DNA from 2 places in the Desulfofundulus sp. genome. Region 1 is predicted to be linked to the other one. Evidence: riboswitches for the same ligand, from Rfam matches in the RefSeq annotation. Region 1 holds a riboswitch; the other holds the start of a gene.

Region 1 (7,616 bases):
TTACAGCCTGTACGTAATTACGGGGGATAAGTTCAGCCGGGGCCGGTCGATTCTGGAAGTGGCCCGGGCAGCTATTGAAGGAGGGGCCACAGTTTTACAATTGCGGGAAAAGGAATTTACCGCCCGCCAGCTGATTGACGTCGGACACCAGCTGCGCCGCTTGACGCGGGAAAAGGGAGTCACCTTTATTGTCAACGACCGGGTGGATGTAGCTCTGGCGGTGGATGCCGACGGTGTACATCTTGGCCAGGATGATCTGCCCGTCGGCATGGCGCGGCGCATTCTCGGCCCCGGCAAAATTATCGGTATCTCCACTCACAGCGTGGAACAGGCCCTGGAAGCCCAGCGGCAGGGTGCCGACTATATCGGTGTGGGTCCCGTTTTTGAAACCCACACCAAAGATGATGTCCAGGCCCCGGTGGGTGTGGACCTGGTGCGACAGGTGGCATCCGCGGTCAGCATACCGAAAGTGGCCATCGGAGGCATCAAGGCCGGTAATGTGGAAGAGGTGATTGCTGCCGGGGCTGACGGGGCGGCAGTGATCACGGCAGTGGTGGCAGCAGAAGATGTATCCGGCGCTGCCCGCGAACTGCGTTCCCGGATCGATAAAGCAAGGAGGTATTTGAAATGACTCAACTTTTAGCAGCCCGGGCAGGGGAAATAACGGCGGCCATGCGCCGGGTGGCTGAGAGAGAAAGGTTGCCGGTGGAAGAAATTTTAAGGAAGGTAGCTGCCGGTACGGTGGTTATTCCGGCCAATAAAAACCATGCAGGCCTGGACCCATGCGGTATCGGGGAGGGCTTGCGTACCAAAATCAATGCCAACCTTGGGACCTCTACGGCTTTTGCCAGTATCCAGGAAGAATTAACCAAACTGGAAGCCGCTTTGAAGGCCGGAGCCGATGCGGTGATGGACCTTTCTACGGGAGGCGACCTGGACGGCTGTCGCAGGGCGATTATTGCGAGGAGTTCCGTACCGGTGGGTACCGTTCCCATTTACCAGGCGGCTGTGGAAGCCAGGGAAAAACGGGGTAGTATTGTGCAGATGAAGGCCGACGACCTGTTTGCCGTAATTGAAAAGCAGGCTGCCGACGGGGTGGACTTCATCACCGTGCACTGTGGGGTCACCCTGGAGGTCATCGGCCGGCTGCAAAGGCAGGGGCGCGTTACCGATATCGTCAGCAGGGGCGGTTCTTTCCTGGCGGGGTGGATGCTTCACAACGGCCGGGAAAATCCCCTCTATGAACAGTTTGACCGGCTGCTGGAGATATGCCTGCGTTACGACGTTACTTTGAGCCTGGGTGACGGCCTGCGGCCGGGATGCCTGGCCGATGCCACCGACCGTGCTCAAATCCAGGAGTTGATTGTACTGGGAGAACTGGTGAACCGGGCGCGTGCCGCGGGTGTGCAGGCCATGGTGGAAGGCCCCGGGCATGTCCCCCTGGACCAGGTGGCCGCCAATGTGCAGGTGCAGAAGACGCTGTGTAACGGTGCTCCCTTTTACGTTCTGGGCCCCCTGGTTACCGATGTGGCTCCGGGGTACGACCATATTACCGCCGCCATTGGGGGAGCTGTAGCAGCCATGGCCGGAGCCGACTTCTTGTGTTATGTGACTCCCTCCGAACACCTGGGTCTGCCTACCATAGATGACGTCAAGGAGGGTGTGGTGGCGTCCCGCATTGCCGCCCACGCGGCAGACCTGGTCAAGGGCGTGCCGGGAGCCCGGGAATGGGATCTGGCTATGGCCCGGGCCCGCAAGGCCCTGGACTGGGAAGCCCAGATAAGGCTGGCCATTGACCCGGAAAAAGCCCGGGCATACAGGGAGAAGCGAAATCCGGCCGGAACCAGGGCCTGTACCATGTGTGGCGATTTCTGTGCCATGGAGATTGTGGCCAGGTATCTGGGTGCGGAACGGGTGGAAGAATGTTAGCGGAATTAAAAAAGTAATGTCTGTCGCTCCTTAAGGGACGGCTGCCGCTCCGAGCGTATCTGGTACAGTACCTGTATGGCATTGAGGAGATGTATGGAACCTTGAAGCTTGGTGATCTGGGCGAATTCGGCCTCATAAACCGTTTGTCCCGGGATTTGATCAACCGGCCGGGAGAGGTGGTGCGGGGCATAGGGGACGATGCGGCGATTTTAAACCTGGAAGGCCCCTGGTGGCTGTTGTTCACGACCGACATGCTGGTTGAAGGGGTTCACTTTTCGCTGGATTATGCCACTCCCGCTCAGGTGGGCATCAAGAGCGTGTCGGTTAACGTGAGCGACATTGCGGCTATGGGCGGGTGGGCCGCTCATGGTGTGGTTTCCCTGGGCCTGCCCGCGCGCCTGTCCGTGGAGGAAGTGGAGGAACTTTACCGGGGTATCAGGCAGGCGGCGGGTGAATATGGCTTGAATATCGTGGGTGGAGACACGGTGCTCTGCCCGGAGCGGCTGGTGATCAACCTGGCCCTGGTGGGGTTCGTGGAAAAAGGCCGGGCTGTGTGCCGCGGTGGGGCTAGAGTGGGGGATTTGATCTATGTCACCGGCAGCCTGGGTAAATCCGCAGCCGGGCTATACCTGTGCCGGCACCCGGATTTAACTGTTGACCCTGGGGTGGCGGCTTTCCTCAAGCAGGCACACCTGGAACCCCGGGCGAGATTGCGGGCCGGGCGAGTCTTATCCCGGGCCGGGGTTACAGCCATGGACGACGTCAGTGACGGCCTGGCTGCAGAACTGCGGGAAATCTGCCTTGCCAGCGGCGTGGGCTGCCGGGTGCGTGCACGGGATATTCCTGTGGACCACCGGGTGGTAGTGGTGGCTGCACTGGCTGCTTGCGACCCCCTGGATTGGGCCTTTTCCGGCGGTGAGGATTTTGAGCTTGTCTTTACCGTTCCACCGGACACAGCCCGGAATGTGGAGGAAATGCTTGCTGCGGCCGGAGAAGAATGCCGCTGTATTGGTGAGATTACCCCGGCGGACAAGGGAGTGGTTCTGGAACTGCCCGGCGGCCGGTGCGTCCCCCTGGAGGCCCGCGGTTACGATCACTTTGCCCCTTAGGCTAAAGCTTTAAAATATTTGCGCTCACAAAGAGTTTTGAAACGGCCCCTCCACAGGTTATAATACTGGCAGACTTCTTTTTTGCGTGGTAGAATCGAATCGGGTGGTTGCATGGCTTTTGTATGGCGAACCCGTTCTCCCGGGGAAACTGAAGAGTTTGGCCGCCTTCTGGCCTCCATCTTGCTTCCCGGAGATGTTCTGTGCCTGTATGGTGATCTGGGTGCGGGGAAGACGGTGCTGGCCCGCGGTATCGCCCGCGGCCTGGGGATTACCCGGCCGGTAACCAGTCCTACTTTTACATTAATTAACGAATACTCCGGCCGGTTGCCCCTGTACCATATGGATGTCTACCGTCTGGGCGGGTCCGGGGAGATGGCCGATCTGGGCTATGAAGAATACTTCTACGGTGAGGGCGTGACCGTGTTGGAGTGGGCGGGGCGGGTTGAAGAGGTTTTACCTTCCGAACGGCTGGACATTTACTTCAAGGGATTCCAGGGAGAGCCGGACTTACGCGAGATTCATATAATCCCCCGGGGGAGGCGCTATGAAGAACTGGTGAAGGAGCTGACCGCCCTTGTTGGTGCTGGGTATTGAGGCTGCCACGCCGGTGGCTGCGGTGGCCGTGGTAGACGGGGAAAGGTTGCTGGCCGAGCGGATGGTTAATAACCGGCGCACCCATTCGGTGAACCTCCTGCCCATGATTAAAGCCGTGCTGGAAGACGCAGGGGTTGGGCGGGAGGACCTGGGTGGTATCGCTGTTTCCTCGGGGCCCGGTTCTTTTACCGGCCTGCGCATAGGTATGGCTACGGCCAAAACCCTGGCTCAGGTCTGGGGGTTGCCCGTTGTGGGCGTCGGTACCCTCGATGCTCTGGCTCACCCCTTGACAGGACAGGGGGGGCTGATCTGCCCCATTCTCAACGCTCGAAAAGACGAGGTTTATGCGGCGGTCTATCGTACAGTCGATGGAGAACTGGAACGTTTGGAGGGCCCTGTAGCGGTCCGGCCCGGGGAGCTGGCAGGTCGTCTTGAACGTCTGGGGCTTCCAGTTACACTGCTGGGCGACGGGGTTCCCGTTTATGGTGGATTCTTTAAACAACAGCTGGGCGGGATGGTTTTCTTCGCTCCGGGAAGTGCGTGTTGGCCCCGGGGTGCGCCGGTAGCCGAGCTGGGTTACCGGCTGCTGAGGGACGGAGCGGGGAAGGATCCTTTTGAACTGCTGCCCAACTACATCCGGTTATCCGAGGCTGAAGTAAAGTGGCTCCAAAAACAGAAAGGGTAAGCCGGTGTATGCCGATGGAACTGACTTTTGCCGAAATGTCCTCCCGGCACCTGGATGAGGTGCTGGCTATTGAGCAGGCTTCTTTCCCCACCCCCTGGTCCCGTTATGCCTTCACCTATGAATTGATGCACAACGAATTTGCCGTGTACATCGTCGTTCTGGCGGGTGAAAAGGTGGTCGGCTATGCCGGGATGTGGCTGGTTTTGGATGAGGCTCACGTAACCAATGTGGCCGTGCATCCGGATTACCGCCGTCGCCGGATCGGGCGGAAACTGATGCAGGAACTCATGCGCAGGGCGGTCATGCTGGGAGCCAGGAGGATGACCCTCGAGGTGCGTACTTCCAACCACGTTGCCCGCCGTCTTTATACTTCACTGGGTTTTGTGGAAAGAGGCCGCCGGCGGGGATATTACACCGATACCAACGAAGATGCCGTCATTATGTGGAAGGATCCCCTTGATGGTACAGTGCCAGGCACTTAACTTATTAACTTATGCCAGCGGTCGGGAAAAATCTGGACAACACAGGCTCGTTGTGTTACAATTTAGACAATTGAATATGGTGGACGGGTGCTCCCTGCCTACAGGCAGGGATAGAGGGAAGTCAGTGAAAATCTGACGCGGTGCCGCCACTGTGAATGGGGAGTCCGCCACACAAAGCCACTGGCCAGCACTCACTTTTGACTGAGACACTGCATACAATGGTATGTTGTCCCAGCAGTGAGAGTGTACAGCAAACTTGAACTGATGTGCTGGTGAGTGCCGGGCTGGGAAGGCGTGGTGGGACAGTGATCCATGAGCCAGGAGACCTGCCCGTTCCGTTTCACCGCTTGTACCTACGGTCCATGGGGAGGTGAAAGAGCTTAAGGTATGCTTTAACCCCTGCGCCCGGACCTGCAGGGGTTGTTGGTTTTTTAAAATCAAGATTGCAGGAATAGGTGCTTTATCCCGAGGGATAAGGCTTAAAAGGGTGATGTGGTCCCCTGTCCGGGGAGCCCCTTCAATTGAGGATGTTGTGGTGACTTGAAAGGGCCATGACCTGAGGACAGCAGAGGACATGCCTGTTCCACTCCTCATTATCTGTGCCGGGGGAGCGGTAGAAGCATGTCCTTTTTGTGTTTAAAAGGTTATCCCCCGGCACCGGTCGGGGGTTTTCTTTTTCAGGTTGGGGCTTCTGCCGACATGATTGCCAGGCAGGGTAGATTATCTTGCGAGGAGGTATTTCTTGTGCAGAAATTTCTTGTAAAGAAAAATGCCGGTATCCTTTTATCCATTCTCCTCCTTTTATTTGTATTCTTTCCCCAGCAGAATGCCTGGGCCATGCACATCATGGAAGGGTTTCTCCCCTTGAAGTGGTGCATTTTCTGGTATGTTCTGACCTTGCCTTTTCTTGCGGCAGGCATACTTTCCATTCAAAAGTCTGTAAAGGTTGACCCCGGGGTAAAAATGCTCCTGGGACTGGCGGGTGCCTTTGCTTTTGTCCTTTCGGCTTTAAAAATTCCTTCCGTTACCGGCAGCTGTTCTCATCCTACGGGTGTCGGGCTGGGAGCCATACTTTTCGGGCCATGGGCCATGAGCGTGCTGGGTTGCATAGTATTGCTCTTTCAGGCTCTATTGCTGGCCCACGGGGGTCTAACCACACTGGGGGCCAATACCTTTTCCATGGCGGTGGTCGGTCCCCTGGTGGCCTATGTCCTGTTCCGGCTGGGCCAGAGACTGGCCCTACCACGTTGGCTTTCAGTCTTTATGGCTGCTTTTGCCGGAGATCTGCTGACCTATGTTACGACATCCATACAGCTGGCTCTGGCCTTTCCCGCTTCCCACGGCGGGGTGCTGGGGGCCATGCTGAAGTTCATGGGTATTTTTGCGGTCACTCAGGTACCCCTGGCCATCAGCGAGGGAATTTTGACCATCATTGTTTTTAACTTTCTGGTTGCACACAACAGCCGCGAACTGGAACAATTGCGAGTTTTATCCCGGGAGGTATAAATGATGAAAAATGGCGTCAAGAACCTGTGTTTGATTTTGATTGTGCTGTTGCTGGCGGCCTTTCCACTGCTGGTGAACAAAAATGCTGAATTTGCAGGTGCCGATGACCAGGCGGAGAAAGTTATTGGAGAACTGCACCCGGGTTATCATCCGTGGTTCAAGTCCGTGTGGGAACCTCCAAGTGGCGAAATCGAGAGTTTGCTCTTTGCCCTGCAGGCAGCACTGGGTGCCGGGTTTATCGGCTATTTCATAGGATTCTACCGCGGATCGAGAGGTAACCATGTTCAGCAAATGCGACCCGGGGAGTTGTTAGAGGAGAGAGATACTGGTGTTTAAAATTGACCAGTATGCGTATACCAGCAGCCTGCGTCATGTTCATCCCGGAGAGAAGTTTGCCTTTGCCGTGCTCACCATGGGCATCTGCCTGGCGGCTTCCAGCATACTGGTACCAGTTCTGGTAACCGGTCTGGCGACGGCGGCCGTGATCTGGGGTGCTCGCATACCGGCCCGCTTTTACTTTAAACTTTTGCTGTTGCCCCTGGGTTTTCTGGTGACCGGCCTGCTTGCCATTGTCCTGACCATTTCCCGGAAACCCGACCCGGCTGTACACGGGTTCGTTTTCTGGGGCATTACGCTGGGTGTAACTTTGCCGGCTCTTTATCATGCCGGCCTGCTCTTTGCCAGGGCGATCGGTGCTGTTTCCTGTCTCTATTTTTTGTCTTTGACCACTCCCATGGTGGAGATCATTTCGGTTCTCCACCGGTTAAAAGTGCCTGCTTTACTGATTGAACTGATGGGTCTGGTTTACCGTTTTATTTTCGTAATTATGGAAACGGCATCCAGTATGTACATATCCCAGGCCTCACGCTGCGGCTATGCCAGTCCGGGGGCATCCTATCGTTCTCTGGCTCACCTGGTATCCAACCTTTTTGTCAGGTCATTTTACCGTTCCCAGGCCCTTTTCACCGCCCTTCTGGCCAGGGGGTATACGGGCGAGCTAATGGTCCTGGAAAATTCCCGCCCGGTTTCCGGGAAAAATATCGCCCTTATTGCCGTCGTGGATTCTATGCTGCTGGTTCTGGTCCTGGTGAGCAGGAGGTGGCCTGTTTGAAAGAATTTATTCTGGAAGCCCGTGATGTTCATTTTGTCTATTCCGATGGTACAACTGCCCTGCGTGGAGTCACTATGGCCATTGAAAAAGGGAGGAAGGTGGCGGTGCTGGGTTCCAACGGGGCCGGTAAGACCACCATCTTCCTTCACTTTAACGGCATCCTGCGCCCGGCGCGGGGCCGGGTTCTTTTTGCCGGGCGG
Region 2 (3,351 bases), on a different contig from region 1:
CTTCTCCATCTCCGGCGTGATGCGGCCCTCCCTGGCCGCCAACAACTGGGTCATCACCTAACACACCCCCTGCTCTTTGCCCAGATATTCCCCTACTACCTGCATGGCACAGTACTTGCCGCACATGGCGCACGTCCGGTGAGAACCACGGCTGCGTTCCCGGCGAAGGGCACCGGCCCGGCCGGGGTCGAGGGCCAGTTGGATTTGCCTCTCCCAGTCCAGGGCCTTGCGTGCCCGGGACATTTCCAGGTCCCACTGCGCCGCCCGTGGTTCCCTGGCCACGTCGGCCGCATGGGCGGCAATACGGGCGGCAACAACCCCTTCCCGCACCTGCTCCACATCGGGCAGTCCCAGGTGCTCCGCAGCGGTGACATAACAGAGAAATTCCGCCCCGGCCCAGGCTGCAAGGGCCCCGCCGATGGCTGCCGTAATATGGTCGTACCCAGGGGCGATGTCCGTAACCACCGGGCCGAAGACAAAATAGGGTGCCCCGTGGCAAATCTGCTTTTCCAGCTGTACGGTGGCCTTCAGGTGCCCCAGGGGGACGTGCCCCGGTCCTTTCACCATCACCTGCACCTGCTGTTGCCGGGCCCGGGCCACCAGTTCCCCCAGCACCACGAGTTCCTGCACCTGGGCCGCGTCCAGGGAATCGGCCAGGCAGCCGGGACGCCACCCGTCGGCCAGGCTCAAGGTAACATCGTAGCGGCGGCAGATCTCCAGCAGCCGGTCGAAATGCTCATAAAGAGGATTCTCCCGCTGGTTGTAAATCATCCAGCCCATTAAGTGGCTGCCCCCGTGACTGACCAGGTAATCGATGCGGCGGTGCTTTCTGGCCGCCCGCAGGGTCTGCCACGTGGTGGCACAGTGCAGGGCCAGAAAATCCACTCCGTCGGCCGCCTGCCGCTCGATTACCTCGAACATCTCGTCCACCTTCATTTTGACCGCCGCCCCGTACTTCTCCCGGGCTTCCGCCAGGGCCTGGTACACTGGCAGGGTACCCACGGGCGTGGTGGTTGCGGCCAGCACGGCCCGCCGGGCACCGTCAATGTCACCACACACGCTCAGATCCATGAGGGCATCGGTACCTGCTTCCAGGGCTGCCCGTACTTTGGCCACCTCCCCCTCGATGGTGTCCCTTTCCCCCGCCAGGCCCACACTGGCGCTCACCTTCACAGCAAGGCCCGTTCCGATACCCACGGGATCGATGTTCTTTCTCATGCGGTTGCGTGGTATGACGATGGTGCCTTCCGCTACTCCCCGGCGGATAAATTCCGGGTCCACCCCCTCCCGCCCGGCCACCCTTTTCATCTCGGGCGTGATCTCACCGGCCAGAGCCCTGGCCATTTGTGTTGGCATTTCCGCAACACCTCCATGGATGAAATAAAATAAAAAGTCCCCAGCCAAAAACAACCATCTGGCTGAGGACTTTACCATCATCCTCCGCGCACGGCCGCCCTTTCTCGCGAGAGCAGCCATTCCCTCAAACAGGCAGGTCTCCTGGCTAACGGATCATAGCTCCTTCCACCCGGCCTTCCCAGCTGACACTCAGCCATGTGTAGCTCCCTTCAGCGCAACTCTCTCGCTAGCAATAACAAGCTCACATTGCCAAGGGGTTCACCTGAACTGAGTGATGGCCAGTGACCGCTTCAAGCTCCCCGACTACAGTGGCGGGACCGCGCCGTTTCCGGGTGGTATGCCACCCGTCCGGACTTCCCTATTCTCCCCTTCATGAGGCACCTGTTTGACTATTCAATTATTACCATTATTTTATCACATCCTCACCTCCGATCAAGAATGAAATTTGTGAGGAGGTCAAAAGCTTTGGGGTAGCGACAGGGGCACTATCGGCACCCCGATGCTGTGTCCCCCGCCCAGTACGATGGATACTGTAGGTTTGGAAAGGCTGGCGATCATTTCTGCAATAGCCAGGCCCGCCTCCACATCCCCACCCACCGTGTTCAATACCACCAGCACGCCTTCCACATCCGGGCTCTGCTCCAGAGCCACCAGTTGAGGGATGAGATGTTCATACTTGGTGGTCTTGTTTTGCGGTGGTAATACCAGGTGGCCTTCAATCTGGCCTACAATGGTCAAACAGTGAATGTTGCTTTTAACTTCAGGCACGGAACTGGACCCCATCTCTTTAATGGATTCCATACTTTCCTTAGTACGCCCCTGTACCCGTTGGGGCGCCGGAGTAGACCCGGGGTTATCGGTTTCCCGCTTGGGGGGCGCAACAGGCTCTTCCGGAGGGTTTTCCGGAGGCGTGCACGGGTACTCTCCCTCGTGGCCCCATATAGTCCAATCACCAGGCACTTTTACCCATCCTCTCACAGGTTTTTCTCTCTTCTCTAGTATGGTTATGTGAAGGGATAAAATACACATATAAACACAAACACGGGCTACCTGAACCCGCGTTCCACCGGAGCCACGCTACCTGCGTTCGCCTTGCCAATACGGTTTTTATGTATGCATCAGGGAAACCCGGCGCATGTAAAGAGCCGGAAGGCCTTTGTCCCAGGACCTTCCGGCTTTCCAGTATGCGGTGTTCATACTTCCATGATTATGGGCAGGATCATGGGCCTTCTCCTTGTTTTTTCGTAGAGGAACTTTCCTAACACGTCTCTCACCTGTGACTTGATAGCCGCCCATTCCGAAAGACCCCGATCGTTACACTTCTCCAGGGCCTCCTTGACCCTTTGCCGGGCTTCTTCCATCAATTGCTCGGACTCCCGCACATAAACAAAGCCTCTTGAGACAATATCCGGCCCGGCCATAACCTGACCCAATTCGCGATTGATAGTTACGACTACGATCAAGATCCCGTCCTGGGAAAGCTGCCTGCGGTCGCGCAGTACAATGTTACCCACATCACCCACGCCCAGACCGTCCACCAGCACGCGCCCCGCCGTTACCCGCCCGGCAATACGCCCGGAACGACGGGTAAACTCCAGCACCTGGCCGTTTTCGGCCACAAAAATATGCTCCGCCGGAATACCCATGGTGCGGGCCAGCTCCGCATGTTTGATCAACATACGGTACTCACCGTGTACCGGCACGAAAAACCGCGGCTTGACCAGATTGATCATCAGTTTAAGCTCTTCCTGGCTGGGGTGACCGCTCACATGAATACCCGAAACCGCCTCATAGATGACATGAGCACCCTGCTTGAAGAGCTGATCGATAATACGCGCCACCAGCTTTTCGTTGCCCGGGATGGGGGTAGCAGAAATAATAATGGTATCACCAGGAAGAATTTCCACCTGCCGGTGGTCCCCCAGCGCCATCCTGGTAAGGGCCGACATGGGCTCACCCTGACTACCCGTACACAAGAAGACCACTTTATTTTTG

What was found. Region 1 has a riboswitch for cobalamin ahead of ACPLUI_RS04965 (energy-coupling factor ABC transporter permease). Riboswitches for the same ligand answer to the same signal wherever they lie in the genome.
Region 2: linked by a shared signal. The riboswitch ahead of thiC (phosphomethylpyrimidine synthase ThiC) and the one ahead of ACPLUI_RS04965 (energy-coupling factor ABC transporter permease) in region 1 are both predicted to bind cobalamin.

The regions. Positions count from the first base shown of each region.
Region 1 covers NZ_JBNATZ010000050.1:3,139-10,754, reverse strand. Annotated here, with positions in the region: gene ACPLUI_RS04995 (thiamine phosphate synthase) at 1-631, shown strand, start outside; gene thiC (phosphomethylpyrimidine synthase ThiC) at 628-1,929, shown strand; gene thiL (thiamine-phosphate kinase) at 2,031-3,038, shown strand; gene tsaE (tRNA (adenosine(37)-N6)-threonylcarbamoyltransferase complex ATPase subunit type 1 TsaE) at 3,150-3,632, shown strand; gene tsaB (tRNA (adenosine(37)-N6)-threonylcarbamoyltransferase complex dimerization subunit type 1 TsaB) at 3,613-4,317, shown strand; gene rimI (ribosomal protein S18-alanine N-acetyltransferase) at 4,326-4,799, shown strand; cobalamin riboswitch at 4,868-5,147, shown strand; gene ACPLUI_RS04965 (energy-coupling factor ABC transporter permease) at 5,544-6,305, shown strand; gene ACPLUI_RS04960 (energy-coupling factor ABC transporter substrate-binding protein) at 6,309-6,641, shown strand; gene cbiQ (cobalt ECF transporter T component CbiQ) at 6,634-7,416, shown strand; partial or broken gene ACPLUI_RS04950 (energy-coupling factor ABC transporter ATP-binding protein) at 7,413-7,616, shown strand, end outside.
Region 2 covers NZ_JBNATZ010000088.1:5,610-8,960, reverse strand. Annotated here, with positions in the region: partial or broken gene ACPLUI_RS07220 (phosphomethylpyrimidine synthase ThiC) at 1-54, opposite strand, end outside; gene thiC (phosphomethylpyrimidine synthase ThiC) at 58-1,356, opposite strand; cobalamin riboswitch at 1,471-1,756, opposite strand; partial or broken gene ACPLUI_RS07210 (ClpP family protease) at 1,843-2,298, opposite strand; gene ACPLUI_RS07205 (ribonuclease J) at 2,550-3,351, opposite strand, start outside.